Regions from separate parts of the Actinoplanes sp. ATCC 53533 genome, predicted to be linked through region 2. Evidence: riboswitches for the same ligand, from Rfam matches in the RefSeq annotation. Region 2 holds a riboswitch; the other holds the start of a gene.
What was found. A riboswitch is a leader RNA that binds a small molecule or an ion and turns the genes downstream of it on or off. The one in region 2 is predicted to bind thiamine pyrophosphate.

Region 1: linked by a shared signal. The riboswitch ahead of thiE (thiamine phosphate synthase) and the one ahead of DMB66_RS12130 (ECF transporter S component) in region 2 are both predicted to bind thiamine pyrophosphate.

What each region holds. Positions count from the first base shown of each region.
Region 1 is NZ_QHHV01000030.1:8,937-13,992, forward strand. It holds gene DMB66_RS11860 (hypothetical protein) at 1-384, opposite strand, end outside; gene DMB66_RS11865 (hypothetical protein) at 415-777, shown strand; gene DMB66_RS11870 (class I SAM-dependent methyltransferase) at 1,034-1,648, shown strand; gene DMB66_RS11875 (ABC-F family ATP-binding cassette domain-containing protein) at 1,680-3,335, shown strand; TPP riboswitch at 3,470-3,581, shown strand; gene thiE (thiamine phosphate synthase) at 3,596-4,219, shown strand; gene thiO (glycine oxidase ThiO) at 4,216-5,056, shown strand, end outside.
Region 2 is NZ_QHHV01000031.1:999-8,381, reverse strand. It holds gene DMB66_RS12160 (metal ABC transporter permease) at 1-437, shown strand, start outside; gene DMB66_RS12155 (metalloregulator ArsR/SmtB family transcription factor) at 434-751, shown strand; gene DMB66_RS12150 (Fur family transcriptional regulator) at 831-1,238, shown strand; gene DMB66_RS12145 (hypothetical protein) at 1,269-1,874, shown strand; gene DMB66_RS12140 (DUF6328 family protein) at 1,852-2,388, opposite strand; gene DMB66_RS12135 (alpha/beta fold hydrolase) at 2,436-3,251, opposite strand; TPP riboswitch at 3,350-3,454, shown strand; gene DMB66_RS12130 (ECF transporter S component) at 3,527-4,099, shown strand; gene DMB66_RS12125 (ABC transporter ATP-binding protein) at 4,103-5,500, shown strand; gene DMB66_RS12120 (energy-coupling factor transporter transmembrane protein EcfT) at 5,497-6,300, shown strand; gene DMB66_RS12115 (RDD family protein) at 6,446-6,982, shown strand; partial or broken gene DMB66_RS12105 (NAD(P)-binding domain-containing protein) at 7,307-7,383, opposite strand, start outside.

The DNA of each region.
Region 1 (5,056 bases), on a different contig from region 2:
GGGGGCGGTCAGCCGGGCCCGGACCACCTGGTCGCAGCCGTGGTCCTCCAGGAGCGCGCCGAGTTCGCCGATCGTGGCGATCCGGCACTCGCTGTCGCTGTGCGTCATGGTCACCTGATAGGCCGCCGTGTCCGCCGTGGGCTGAACCGTCGGCTTGGGAAACACCTCGCGCTGGGTCAGCGGCTCGGCGTCGATCTCGCGGGAGGCGATGCCCGGCTCGGCGCCGGGCGGGGCGGCGGATTCGCGCCCGTCCCCGCGGCGCTCCTCGGCGACGACGAAGAACGCGCTCAACCCGACGATCGCCATGACGATCAACGCGCCGAGACCACGCATCAACGACTGCGGAGCCTGCTGCGGCGCCCGCCGCCATTGCGGGCCGGGCACCGCGGGCCACCGCCCGGCGCGAGGCTGCCGGTGCTGCGGGGCGCCCGGCCGATCCGGTACGGCGAGATCCCACACCGGCCGACTCGCAGCCCGAAACCGAGCAGCCCGAGACTGCCCGGCCTGGACCTGCCCGGCCTGGACCTGCCCGGCCTGGACCTGCCCGGCCTGGACCTGCCCGGCCTGGACCTGCCCGGTGTGCGCGGCTTGGGCGTGCCCGGCCCGGGCGTGCCCGGTCCGGAGGTGCCCGGCCTGTCCGGCCCGGAGGTGCCCGGCTTGAACCTGCCCGGCCCGGAGGTGCCCGGCTTGAACCTGCCCGGCTTGGAGGTGCGCGGCCTGGACGTGCGCGGCCTGGGCGGGTCCGGTTCGGATCTGGGTGGCCTGGAGCTTGGCTGACTGGCGGGCGACGGCCTGCCGGATGATCGCTCGGCGGGCGCGGGCCTGGCCGGCCTGGGCCTGGCGGACCAGCGCCTGCGGGTTCAGCAACGCGAGTCCGCCTGCCGGGCTCGCGCGGTGGGCGGAGCGGGGGTGTGCGTCGCCAGGCATGCAGGTCACGGTAGGAGGGCACCGTGATCGATGGACGCACAGGCTGTGCGGCACCCTCGGCTGGCCTGGCGTCGTTGTACTCCCGACGTTGGGGGAGGATGGGCGCGTGACCGCCGACCATTATTTCAGCGCCGAGCCCGCTGCTCCTGAGAAGCGGAGCCGCATCCAGTTCACCGCCGCTGGGCGCGCCTATGACCTGGCCGTCGCGGGTGGGGTGTTCTCCGCCGGGCGGCTCGATCCCGGGACGGCCGTACTGCTGCGCAAGGGTGACCTGCCCACCGCCGCGACCACCGGCACCCTGCTCGATCTCGGCTGTGGCTACGGCCCGATCGCGTGTGTGCTCGCGAGCGAGGCGCCGGCCGCCACCGTGCACGCGATCGACGTCAATGCCCGTGCCCGGGCCCTGACAGCCGAGAACGCGGCGGCTCTCGGGCTCGCCGACCGGGTGCTCGTCGCGGCCCCGGACGAGGTGCCCGCCGACGTCACTTTTGCCCAGATCTGGAGTAATCCGCCCACCCACGTCGGCAAGGCCGAGCTGCACGCCTTGCTGGAGCGGTGGCTGCCCCGGCTGGCGCCCGATGGTGTCGGCTGGCTGGTGATCAACCGGAACCTGGGTGGTGATTCGCTGCACACCTGGCTCACGTCAATGGGCTGGGATGTGGCGCGAACGGCCAGCCAGCGGGGGTTCCGGGTGCTGCGGGTGACCGGGAAAACCAACTGACCCACGACAGCTTGTCGGGGAGGATGCTCGCGTGGGCTATGTAGACGTGTCCGGAGTTGGATTTGTGCTGCCGGACGGCCGGGAGCTCTTCTCCGACGTGTCCTTCCGGGTCGGCGAGGGTGCGAAGGTGGCGCTGGTCGGGCCGAACGGGGCCGGCAAGACCACGCTGCTGCGGTTGATCGCCGGGGACACGCCCACGCCGATCGGCAGCGTCGCGCGCACCGGCGGGCTCGGCGTGATGCGCCAGTTCATCGGCATGATCGGCGATGACCGTACCCTCGACGACCTGGCGCTGTCGCTGGTCGCGCCGCCGCTGCGGGCCGCGGGTGCGCTGCTGGCCGCGGCCCAGTCCGCGCTGGAGGGCGAGCCGGACGCCGAGAAGGCCCAGATCGCCTACGCCAACGCCATCGCCGGCTGGGGCGAGGCGGGCGGCTATGACGCCGAGGTGCTCTTCGATGTCGTGGCCGTCGCTATCCTCGGCAAGCCGTGGGAGGAGGTCCGGCATCGTCCGGTGCGGACGCTCTCCGGCGGTCAGCAGAAGCGGTTCGCGCTCGATCTGCTGCTGCGTGGCGGCGACGAGGTGCTGCTGCTCGACGAGCCGGACAACTTCCTCGACGTGCCCGGCAAGCGCTGGCTGGAGGAGCGGCTGCGCGAGTCGCCGAAGTCGGTGCTCTACGTCTCGCACGACCGGGAGTTGCTGGCCCGGACGGCGAGCAGGGTCGTGGCCGTCGAGGGCGGCGGAGCCTGGACGCATCCGGGCGGCTTCGCGTCCTGGCACGAGGCCCGGTCCGATCGCCACGAACGGCTGCTGGAGCTGCGCCGGCGCTGGGACGAGGAGCACGAGAAGCTGCGCGAGCTGGTCCTCACGCTGCGGACCAAGTCGGCGTTCAACGACGGGCTGGCGTCGCGGTATCAGGCGGCGCAGACGCGGCTGCGCAAGTTCGAGGAGGCCGGGCCGCCGCCGTTGCCGCCCAAGGAGCAGTCGCTGCGGATGAACCTGCGCGGCGGCCGGACGGGCAAGCGGGCGGTGATGTGCACCGGGCTCGAACTGGAGAATCTGACATTCCCGTTCGACCTGGAGATCTGGTACGGCGACCGGGTCGCGGTGCTGGGCGCCAACGGCACGGGCAAGTCCCACTTCCTGCGGCTGCTCGCGGCCGGTGGCACCGCGCCCGACGTGGACAACAAGCCGGTCGATGGCGCGCCGCTGGCCCACGTCGCGCACAACGGCGTCGCCCGGCTCGGCGCCCGGGTCCGGCCGGGTCACTTCTCCCAGACGCACGACCGGCCGGAGCTGCTGAAACGTACCCTGGTGGAAATCCTCTGGCGGGGTGACGACCACCGGTCCGGGATGGACCGCGCGGGCGCGATGAAGGCCCTGAACCGCTACGAGCTCGCCGCCCAGGGAGATCAGATCTTCGGCACGCTGTCCGGCGGGCAGCAGGCGCGTTTCCTGGTGCTGCTGCTGGAGCTCTCCGGTGCGACGGTGCTGCTGCTCGACGAGCCGACGGACAACCTGGACCTGGCGTCGGCCGAGGCGCTGGAGGAGGGGCTGCAGGCGTTCGAGGGCACGGTGATCGCGGTGACCCACGACCGCTGGTTCACCCGGGGCTTCGACCGCTTCGTCCTCTTCCAGAGCGACGGCGAGGTCGTGGAGACCCCCGAGCCGGTCTGGGACGTGCGCTGATCTCCTCGCCCGTCTTCGCCTGGGAGCCGGCGCCCGTTCCCGCAGCGTGCGGGCGCTGCGCGACCGTGTGACCACCCACAGTGGAGGAAGGCGGGGGTTTACGGGCGGCGGGAGGCGGGTTACCGTCTGCTCGGAAACAACCCCACGGGAGTCCGGTGCACCGGGCTGAGAGGGGGGCTGTCGCGGCCCCCGACCGTCGAACCTGATCCGGATCATGCCGGCGCAGGGAGGAGCGCGTTGTGGGCCCTGCTTTTCCGCACCTGCACGTCATCACGGATGCCCGGCCCGGCCGGCAGCCGCTGCTGGTGGTGGCGGCCGCGATCGCCGCCGCCCAGCGGTTGGGCGGCTGCGACCGGCTGGCGGTCCAGGTCCGCGTCGAGGACGACGTCAGCGACCGCGACGCCTACGAACTGGCCGACGCCGTCCTGGAGCTGTGCCGCCCGTACAGGGTGTTGTGCCTGGTCAATGACCGGCTGCACGTGGCGCTCGCGGTCGGCGCGGACGGCGGGCACGTGGGCGCCGCCGACCTGCCGGTCGCGGTGGCCCGCAAGGTCCTCGGTCCGGTGAGCGTGCTGGGCGCCACCTGCCGGGACGTCGCCGCGGCGCGGGCGGCGCGCCGCGCCGGAGCCTCCTATCTCGGAGTCGGGCCGGCGTTCGCGACCACCACGAAGACCGGACTGCCGGGCCCGCTCGGGCCCGACGCGGTGGGCGTGGTCGCGGCTGCCGTGCCGGACACACCCATCGTCGCCATCGGGGGAGTGACCGCCGGCAACGCGCGGTCGCTGATCGGCGCCGGTGCCGCCGCGGTCGCGGTGGTCGGCGCCGTCGCGGCCGCGGCGGATCCGGGCCGGGCCACCGAGGACCTGTTACGGGCGCTGGGATGACGGCGACCGAGGTCATGGTCGTCGGCGGCGGCATCATCGGGCTCTCGATCGCCTGGCGGTGTCGGCAGCGCGGATTGACGGTGACCGTCCACGACCGCGGTGGCGACGACGGTGCCTGGTACGCGGCCGCGGGCATGCTCGCCCCGGCCGGCGAGGCGGGATTCGGTCAGCGGGCGCTGACCGGGCTCATGGTCGACTCCGCGGCGCGGTGGCCGGGGTTCGCCGCCGAGCTGGAGCGGGAGAGCGGGATCGATGTCGGCTACGACGAGGTGGGCACGTTGAGCGTCGCGCTCACCGCCGACGACTTGGCCGAGGCGCGCCGGCTCTGGGAATACCGGCGCGAGCACGGGCTCGGGGTGAATTCGCTGCTGCCCAGCGTTCTCCGCGAGCTGGAGCCGGCGTTGTCACCCCGGCTGCGCGGCGGCGCGCACGCCCCGGACGACCGTCAGGTCGACCCGCGCCGGGTCGTCGCCGCCCTGCGCGCGACCCTGGGCCCGGCGATCGTGCCTGACCTGATCGAGCCCGAGCCCGGGTTCGTCCAGCCCAACCAGCACCCGACGTCAGGCGAAGCGGTCGAAGCCGGCCCGGCCGCCAGGCTGGATGGGGCTGAGCAGAGCGCGGCGCGAGCGGATCGGGCCGTCGTGATCGCGGCGGGTGCCGGGACCGCCGCGCTGACCGGGTTGCCGGTGCGGCCGGTCAAGGGTCTCGTGCTGCGGCTGCGCGGCGAGCCCGGCCTGCTCCGGCACGTGATCAGCGGCTGGGCCGACGGGCGGCACGTCTATCTCGTGCCCCGCGCCGACGGCGAGGTGGTCGTCGGCGCGACCCAGGAGGAACGGG
Region 2 (7,383 bases):
CGCTGTTCGCGGTCTGCAACGACGAGGAGTACGCCCGGGTGTCGGGGCTCCCCGTCCGTACCCTCAATCTGCTGATGGCCGTGACCACCGCGGTGACCGTCACGATCGCCATGCGCACCGTCGGGTTGTTGCTGGTCAGCGCGCTGATGGTGGTGCCGGTCGCGGCGGCCCAGCAGGTCACCCGCGGGTTCCTCAGCACGATGACCACGGCCATGGTGATCGGGGTGGGCGCCGCCGCCGCCGGCGTCACGCTGGCCGGCGAGGTGGACACCGCGCCGGGCGCCACGATCGTGATCCTGGCCATCGCGGTCTTCCTCGCCATCACCGTCGGCGCGGCGGTCTGGCGGGTGCTGCGCCGCCGCGCGAGCCCGGCCCCGCAACGCGCCACGGCCCAGCTCGAACCGCCCGAGGTCGTCCTGCGGGCGGAAGCCCGATGAGCAGTAACGTGAATCCGGTGACGACCACCGGCTACGAGGCGTACGAGGCAGCCGGTGAGCTGCTGCGCGCGCTGTCCGCGCCGATCCGGGTGGCGATCGTCGCCGAGCTCGGCGCCGGCGAACGCTGCGTGCACGAGTTGGTGGAAAAGCTGGGCGCTCCGCAGCCGCTGGTCTCGCAACACCTGCGGGTGTTGCGGGGCGCCGGCGTGGTCCGAGGTGCGCGACGGGGGCGGGAGATCGCATACTCACTCGTGGACGAACATGTCGCCCACATCGTCGCCGACGCCGTCAGCCACGCCAGGGAAGGGTCATGATCGACTGCACCGAGCGACGCCGGGCCGCGCCGCGGCCGCAACCGCGAGGGCCGGGAGAGCATGACGAAGGAGGCTCAGCATGACCGACGAGAGCACCGTGGTCCGAAACACGAAACAGCGCAGCGCGGTCAGCGCGGTCCTCGCCGACGCCGAGGGTTTCAACAGCGCCCAGGACCTGCACGCCATCCTGCGTGAGCGGGGGGAACGGGTCGGCCTGACCACCGTCTACCGCACGCTGCAGGGCCTGGCGGACGCCGGCGAGATCGACGTGATGCGCCCGCCCGGCGGTGAGCATCTCTACCGCCGGTGCAGCCAGGGCCACCACCACCATCTGGTCTGCCGCTCCTGCGGGCGGGCCGTCGAGGTGGAGGGCCCGGCCGTCGAGACCTGGGCGGAGAAGGTCGCCGGCCGGCACGGCTTCGTCGACGTCTCGCACACCATGGAGATCTTCGGCACCTGCCCGGATTGCGCGGCCAAGCGCTCCTAGGCCGGCCGTGGGAGGCTGTGGCGCGTGAAGATGTACGCCGATCGGCTGCCCACCGCCATCCGTCAGCTGCTCACCGATCTTCTGGTCGTGTTCTGGGTCTATGCCTGGATCCGGGCCGGGATCTGGATCAACGACATGGTCGAGAAGCTCGGGGTGCCCGGGCAGAAACTGCAGGAGGCGGGCACCGGCATCGCCGGCAACCTCGGTGACATCGGCGGCAAGGTGGGCCGGGTGCCGCTGGTCGGCGACGAGCTGACCGCGCCGTTCAACAGCGCCGCCGACGCCGCGAAGTCGCTCGCCGAGGCCGGCCGCCAGCAGCAGGAGGTCGTGGACAACCTGGCGCTGACCATGGCCCTGCTGATCATCGCGGTCCCGCTGGCCCTGGTGCTGTTTCTCTGGCTGCCGCTGCGGCTGCGCTGGATGCGCCGGGCCGCGGTGGCCGCCAAGGTCCGCAACGAGCCGGCCGGCCAGGACCTGCTGGCGTTGCGGGCGCTGGCCAGCCGGCCGCTGAACGAACTGGCGAAGCTGGGCCCGGACATCGCCCAGTCCTGGCGCAACGGCGACGCTGCGGCGGTGCGGGCGCTGGCCGCGCTCGAGCTCAAGGAGCTCGGGCTCAAGCCCGCGAAGGCTCGCTAGGCTCCGCCGCCTCCTCCTCGTAGACGTCGTCCTCGTCGTCGTCGGCCCAGTGGCGGCGCGACCACGGGATGGCGGCCCAGAAGGTCAGGAAGAACAGGGCGGCGATCCCGGTCAGCGCCAGCGCCACCCAGATGTTGGTCAGGTAGTCGGTGATCAGCAGCACACTGCTGACCATCGCGATCAGCATGAAGGCCAGCCCGCCGGTGGCCATCCGGTGCGCGTAGCGGACCAGTTCCGGCTTGCGGCCCTGGCGGAACAGCGCCCGGTGGAAGGCCACCGGCGAAATGATCATCGCGGTCGCCGCGGCGGCGGCGAGCAACGCGACGATGTAGGTGTCCTTCTGGAAGGCGGTCGTCTTCGGGAAGCCGTTGCTGAAGGGCAGGGTCAGCAGGAACGCGAAGAGGATCTGCACGCCCGTCTGGGCCACGCGCAGTTCCTGCAGTAGGTCCCCGAAATTGCGGTCCCACCGCTCCTTCTCGGTTTCATGCTTGCTCCGTCGCTGCTCCGCGGCCATCGCACCTCCTCGTCGGTGGCCGCAGGATTGCCCGTTGCCGGACAGCGTCAAACGCCGATGCGTGCCAGCGCCACGTCGGCGAGGGCGCGCGGCGCCTCCTCCGGCACCCAGTGCCCGATCCCGCGCAGGGCCACGAACCGGTAGTCGGCCGCGACCCAGGTGGCGGTGGCCAGCGCCGCCGGCCTGCCGACGGCCGGATCACCGTCGCTCCACACGTACGTGGTCGGCACGGTGACCTTGCCGACCTCGTCGAACTGACCGCTGGAGATCGCGCGATACCAGTTCAGGGCGGCGGTGAGCCGGCCGGGCTCGCTCATCGCCGTCGCGTACAGCCCGGCCCGGGCGCCGATCGGGCGCATCATCCGGCGCAGCGCGGTGCCGCCGGCGCCGAGCAGCAGCCGCTCGGCGGCCCGGGAACGGAACACGCCCATGTAGGCGAAGCGCAGCTTCTGCGAGGGCTGGTTGTGCAGGGCGACGCTGAGCCCGCGCGGGTGCGGCACCGAGACCGCGGTGAGCGTCTTGACCCGGTCGGGATGCCCGGCGGCGAGCAGCCAGGCCACCGACGCGCCCCAGTCGTGCCCGATGACGTGCGCCTTGTCGACCCCGAGCGCGTCCAGCACGGCGATCGCGTCGGCGGTCGGTTCATCGAGCCGGTAGTCGGCGACCGCGGCCGGCCGCGCGCCGGGCGAGTAGCCGCGCTGGTCGAGGGCGTAGGTGCGCAGCCCGGCGGCGTGCAGCCGGGGCAGGATCAGGTCGAACTCGCGGTGGTCCTGCGGGAATCCATGCAGCAGAAGCACCGGGGCGCCATCGGCCGGGCCGCCCTCGTACACGTCGAAGGTGAGCCCTCTGGCCTCGATCTGCATGTGACGCCTCCTACGCTGTTCCGTACGGCCGTACGGTGTTAGCGTCATCGAAACACATGCAATGAAGCTTGTTGACGACAAGTTCCATCGATAACAGGCTTCACCGACAGGGGAGCGCGCAGCGCTGAGAGTGCGGGTGACACCGCAGACCCTCGAACCTGATCTGGGTAATGCCAGCGCAGGGAGCTCGGTCTTTCTCCAGCCGCGCCGTGTCCGGGAGACGTCCCCGGCGCGGTGCAGCGTCCCCTCCCGGTACGAGCTGGGAGGCACATCACATGAACCATCGTTGGCGCACCATCGACATCGTCATCGCCTCGATCCTCGCGGTCGCTTTCGGCGTCATCTTCTGGGCCTGGGGCCTGCTCTGGAACGGCCCGGCGGACGCCATCCCGCTGCCCGGCCGGGCGATCCTGTACGGCGTCTGGCTGGTGCCGGCCGTCCTCGGCGCCCTGGTGATCCGCAAGCCGGGCGCCGCCTTCTACACCCTGACGCTGGCCGCGCTGGTGTCGGTCGCGCTCGGCACGAGCTGGGGCTGGACCCTGGTGCTGCAGGGCCCGCTCGAGGCGGCCGCGGCCGAGTTGGTCTTCGCCGTGTTCGCGTACAAGGTGTGGAAGCTGCCGGTCGCCCTGCTGGCGGCGGCCGCGGCCGGCATCGCCGCGTCCGTCTACGACGCCTTCGTCTGGTATGGCGGGACGTCCTGGGCGACGCTGCGGCTGCCGTACATCGCGATCACCACGGTCAGTGCCGTGCTCGTGGCGGGCCTGGGCAGCGTCCTGCTGGCCCGGGCGCTGGCGCAGACCGGCGTGCTGGACCGGTTCGCGTCGGGCCGCGAACGCGCCGCCGTCTAAATCATGGGCGAGGTGGTCCTGCGGGGGTTCGGGTGGCGGCACGCCGGCCGCAAGGCGTGGGCGGTGCGCGGGGTCGACCTGCGCATCGCGCACGGCGAGCGGGTGCTGCTGCTCGGTCCGTCCGGGGCCGGCAAGTCCACCCTGCTCGCGGCGCTCGCCGGGCTGTTGCCCGACGACTCGGGTGAGGCCGAGGGCACAGCAGAGATCGACGGCCTCGACCCACGCAAGGCCCGCGAGCGGGTCGGCATCGTCTTCCAGGACCCGCAGACCCAACTGGTCATGTCGCGCAGCGGCGACGACGTGGCGTTCGGGCTGGAAAACCGCGGGGTCCCGGCCGCCGAGATCTGGCCCCGCGTCGACGAGGCGCTGCACCGGGTCGGCTTCGGCTACGGCCGGGACCGGCCCACCGCGGCGCTGTCCGGCGGGGAGCAGCAACGGCTCGCCCTGGCCGGCACCCTCGCGCTGCGGCCCGGCCTGCTGCTGCTCGACGAGCCGACCGCGAACCTCGACCCGGCCGGGGCCGCCCTGATCCGGTCGGCGATCGCCCGGGCCCTCGACGACGACACCACACTGATCATCGTGGAGCACCGGGTCGCGGAGGCGCTGACGCTGGTCGACCGGGTGGTCGTGCTGGAGCCGGGCGGCGGGGTCCGCGCCGACGGCCCGCCGGGCGCGGTCTTCGCCGCGCACGGCGACCGCCTGGCGGAGGAGGGGGTCTGGGTGCCGGGCCACGCCGTCGCCGCCCGCAAGGCCGTGACCGGTCCGGGTGATTCCCTGGTCCGCGCCGACGCCGTCACCCTGCGACATCGCCTCCCGCCCGCCACGCTGACCGCCCGGGCCGGCGAGGTGCTGGCCGTGACGGGTCCCAACGGGGCGGGTAAGTCCACTCTCGCGCTGCTGCTCGGCGGCCTGCTGAAGCCCACGTCCGGCACGATCGACGCGCGAGGTGGCGGTGCGCCGTACCGGTGGCGCGCCGTTGATCTGACCACCCGGATCGGCTCGGTCTTCCAGGACCCGGAACACCAGTTCGTCACCCACCGGGTCGCCGACGAACTCGCGCTCGGGCCGCGCCGGATCGGCCGCCCCGAGGCCGAGGTGAGCAGGATCGTCGAGGAGCTGCTCCAGCGACTCCGGCTGGCGAAGCTGGCGGGTGCGAACCCGCACACCCTCTCCGGCGGCGAGGCGCGCCGGCTGAGCGTCGCGACCGCGCTGGCCACCGCGCCCCGGCTGCTGGTCCTGGACGAGCCCACCTTCGGCCAGGACCGGCGCACCTGGATCGAGCTGGTCGAGCTGCTGGCCCGGCTGCGCGACGACGGCCACGGCATCGTCGCGGTCACCCACGACGCCGACTTCGTGGCGGCCGTCGCCGACTCCGTCCACCGGCTGGAACGGGCCGCATGACGCTCACCCTGCCGACCTTCGAGGCCAGCACCGCACCGCTCGCGCGGCGCAACCCGGTCGCCAAGCTCGCCGCCGCCCTGCTGTTCAGCGCGCCGCTGATCGCCACCCTGGACCCGCTGACCCCGACCATCGCCCTGGCCGTCGAACTGGCCGTGCTGCCGCTGTTCGGGATGCGCTACGGCACCCTGTTCCGGCGGGCCTGGCCGCTGGTGCTCGCCGCCGGCGGCATCGTGATCACCCTGGTGATGTTCGCCGCCGAGCGCACCGGGGCGACGGTGGCGACGCTCGGGCCGTTCGAGGTGACGACGGGGGTGCTGATCACCGCGCTGGGCATGGTGTTGCGGGTCTTCGCGATCGCACTGCCGGGCATCATCGTCTTCGCCACCACCGATCCCACCGACCTCGCCGACGCCCTGGTGCAGAACGTCCGGGCACCGGCCCGGTTCGCGATCGGCGCGCTGGCCGCCTTCCGGCTGGTGCCACTGCTCGGCCAGGAGTGGCAGATGCTCAGCCTGGCCCGCCGGGCACGCGGCATCGACGCCGGGCGCAGCCCGGTCGCCCGGGTGAAACTCTTCGTCTCCACCGCGTTCGCCCTGCTGGTCGGCGCGATCCGCCGGGGCACCCGGCTGGCGGTGGCGATGGACGCGCGCGGCTTCGACGCGGGCACTCCCCGGACGTACGCCCGCCGGCAGGTCTTCGGCCGGGCCGACGCGGCCCTCATGATCGGCGCGACGCTGGTGTCCGCCGCGGCCCTGACGACCAGCGTCCTGACCGGACTGTTCCGCCCGATCATCGGCTGAAAGCCGGAACGGGCCGACGCCAGGACCACCGGGTCCGGCCGGGTGGCCTACCGCAAGCGGGTGACCGGTCCTGCCCATCACCACCGGATGCCGGGTAGCGTCACGGACGCCAACGCTGGGTAGTCGATGAAGGGCGCTGTGGAGCATGACCGAACCCCACTTCCAGGGCCCGTACCCGCCTGCCCAGCAGCAGGCGCACTACCCGCCGCAGGCCTACGGTCAGGTGTCGTCCCCGCCCGGCAACGCCCTGCAGCCCTACTCGGCGTGGCCGTCGAACGCTCCGGCGGTCTACCCGCCGGCTCCGGCCCCGCAGTGGCCGGCCCGGCCCGCTTTTCAGCTCGTCAGCGCCGGCGGCCGGCTCGGAGCGTTCCTGGTGGACGCGCTTCTCATCGTGGTGACCTTCGGTATCGGCTGGCTGATCTGGGCGATGATCACCTGGTGCAACGGGCAGACCCCGGGCCGGCAACTGCTGGGCCACGTGGTCGCCGACGCGAACACGGGCGAGGCGTTCGGCTGGGGCCGGATGTTCCTGCGCGAGTTCCTGATCAAGGGCCTCCTGTTCTGGATCCCCAACGCGGTCACATTCGGGATCTTCGGCCTCGTCGACTCCCTCATGGTCTTCCGCTCGGACGGCCGCACCCTGCACGACATGACCGCGGGCTCGATCGTCCGGCACACCTGAGCCTCACCCGCCGCCGCACAGCCGTGCCGGCAGCCGCCGGGCTCGCGCCCACGGCGGTCGAGTGGCGGAGACCCGGCTGGGCGTCATTCGGCTCGCGCCGGACGGATACGTGGATTTCGCTGTCGGAGGTGAAGGGCTTCCCGTGCCAGTCCGCCACGCGTTCCTCCAGCGTCAGGCCGGCCAGCCTGGCCATGAGGTCGCACTCGGCGGGCCAGATGTAGCGGAAGTTGCTGGCGCCGTAGGCCGTGCCGCTTCGGGGAGCATCGTCACCTTGGCGGCCGCGGATCTCATGGTCGTCGGCCCACACCGTCGGGCCGTGCACCGTCACCCGGGGGCCGACGTCCCATCCGCGGGGCGGGTGAGGGCGTTGTGCAGATGCTTGAGGAGGGCGTTGACTGCCT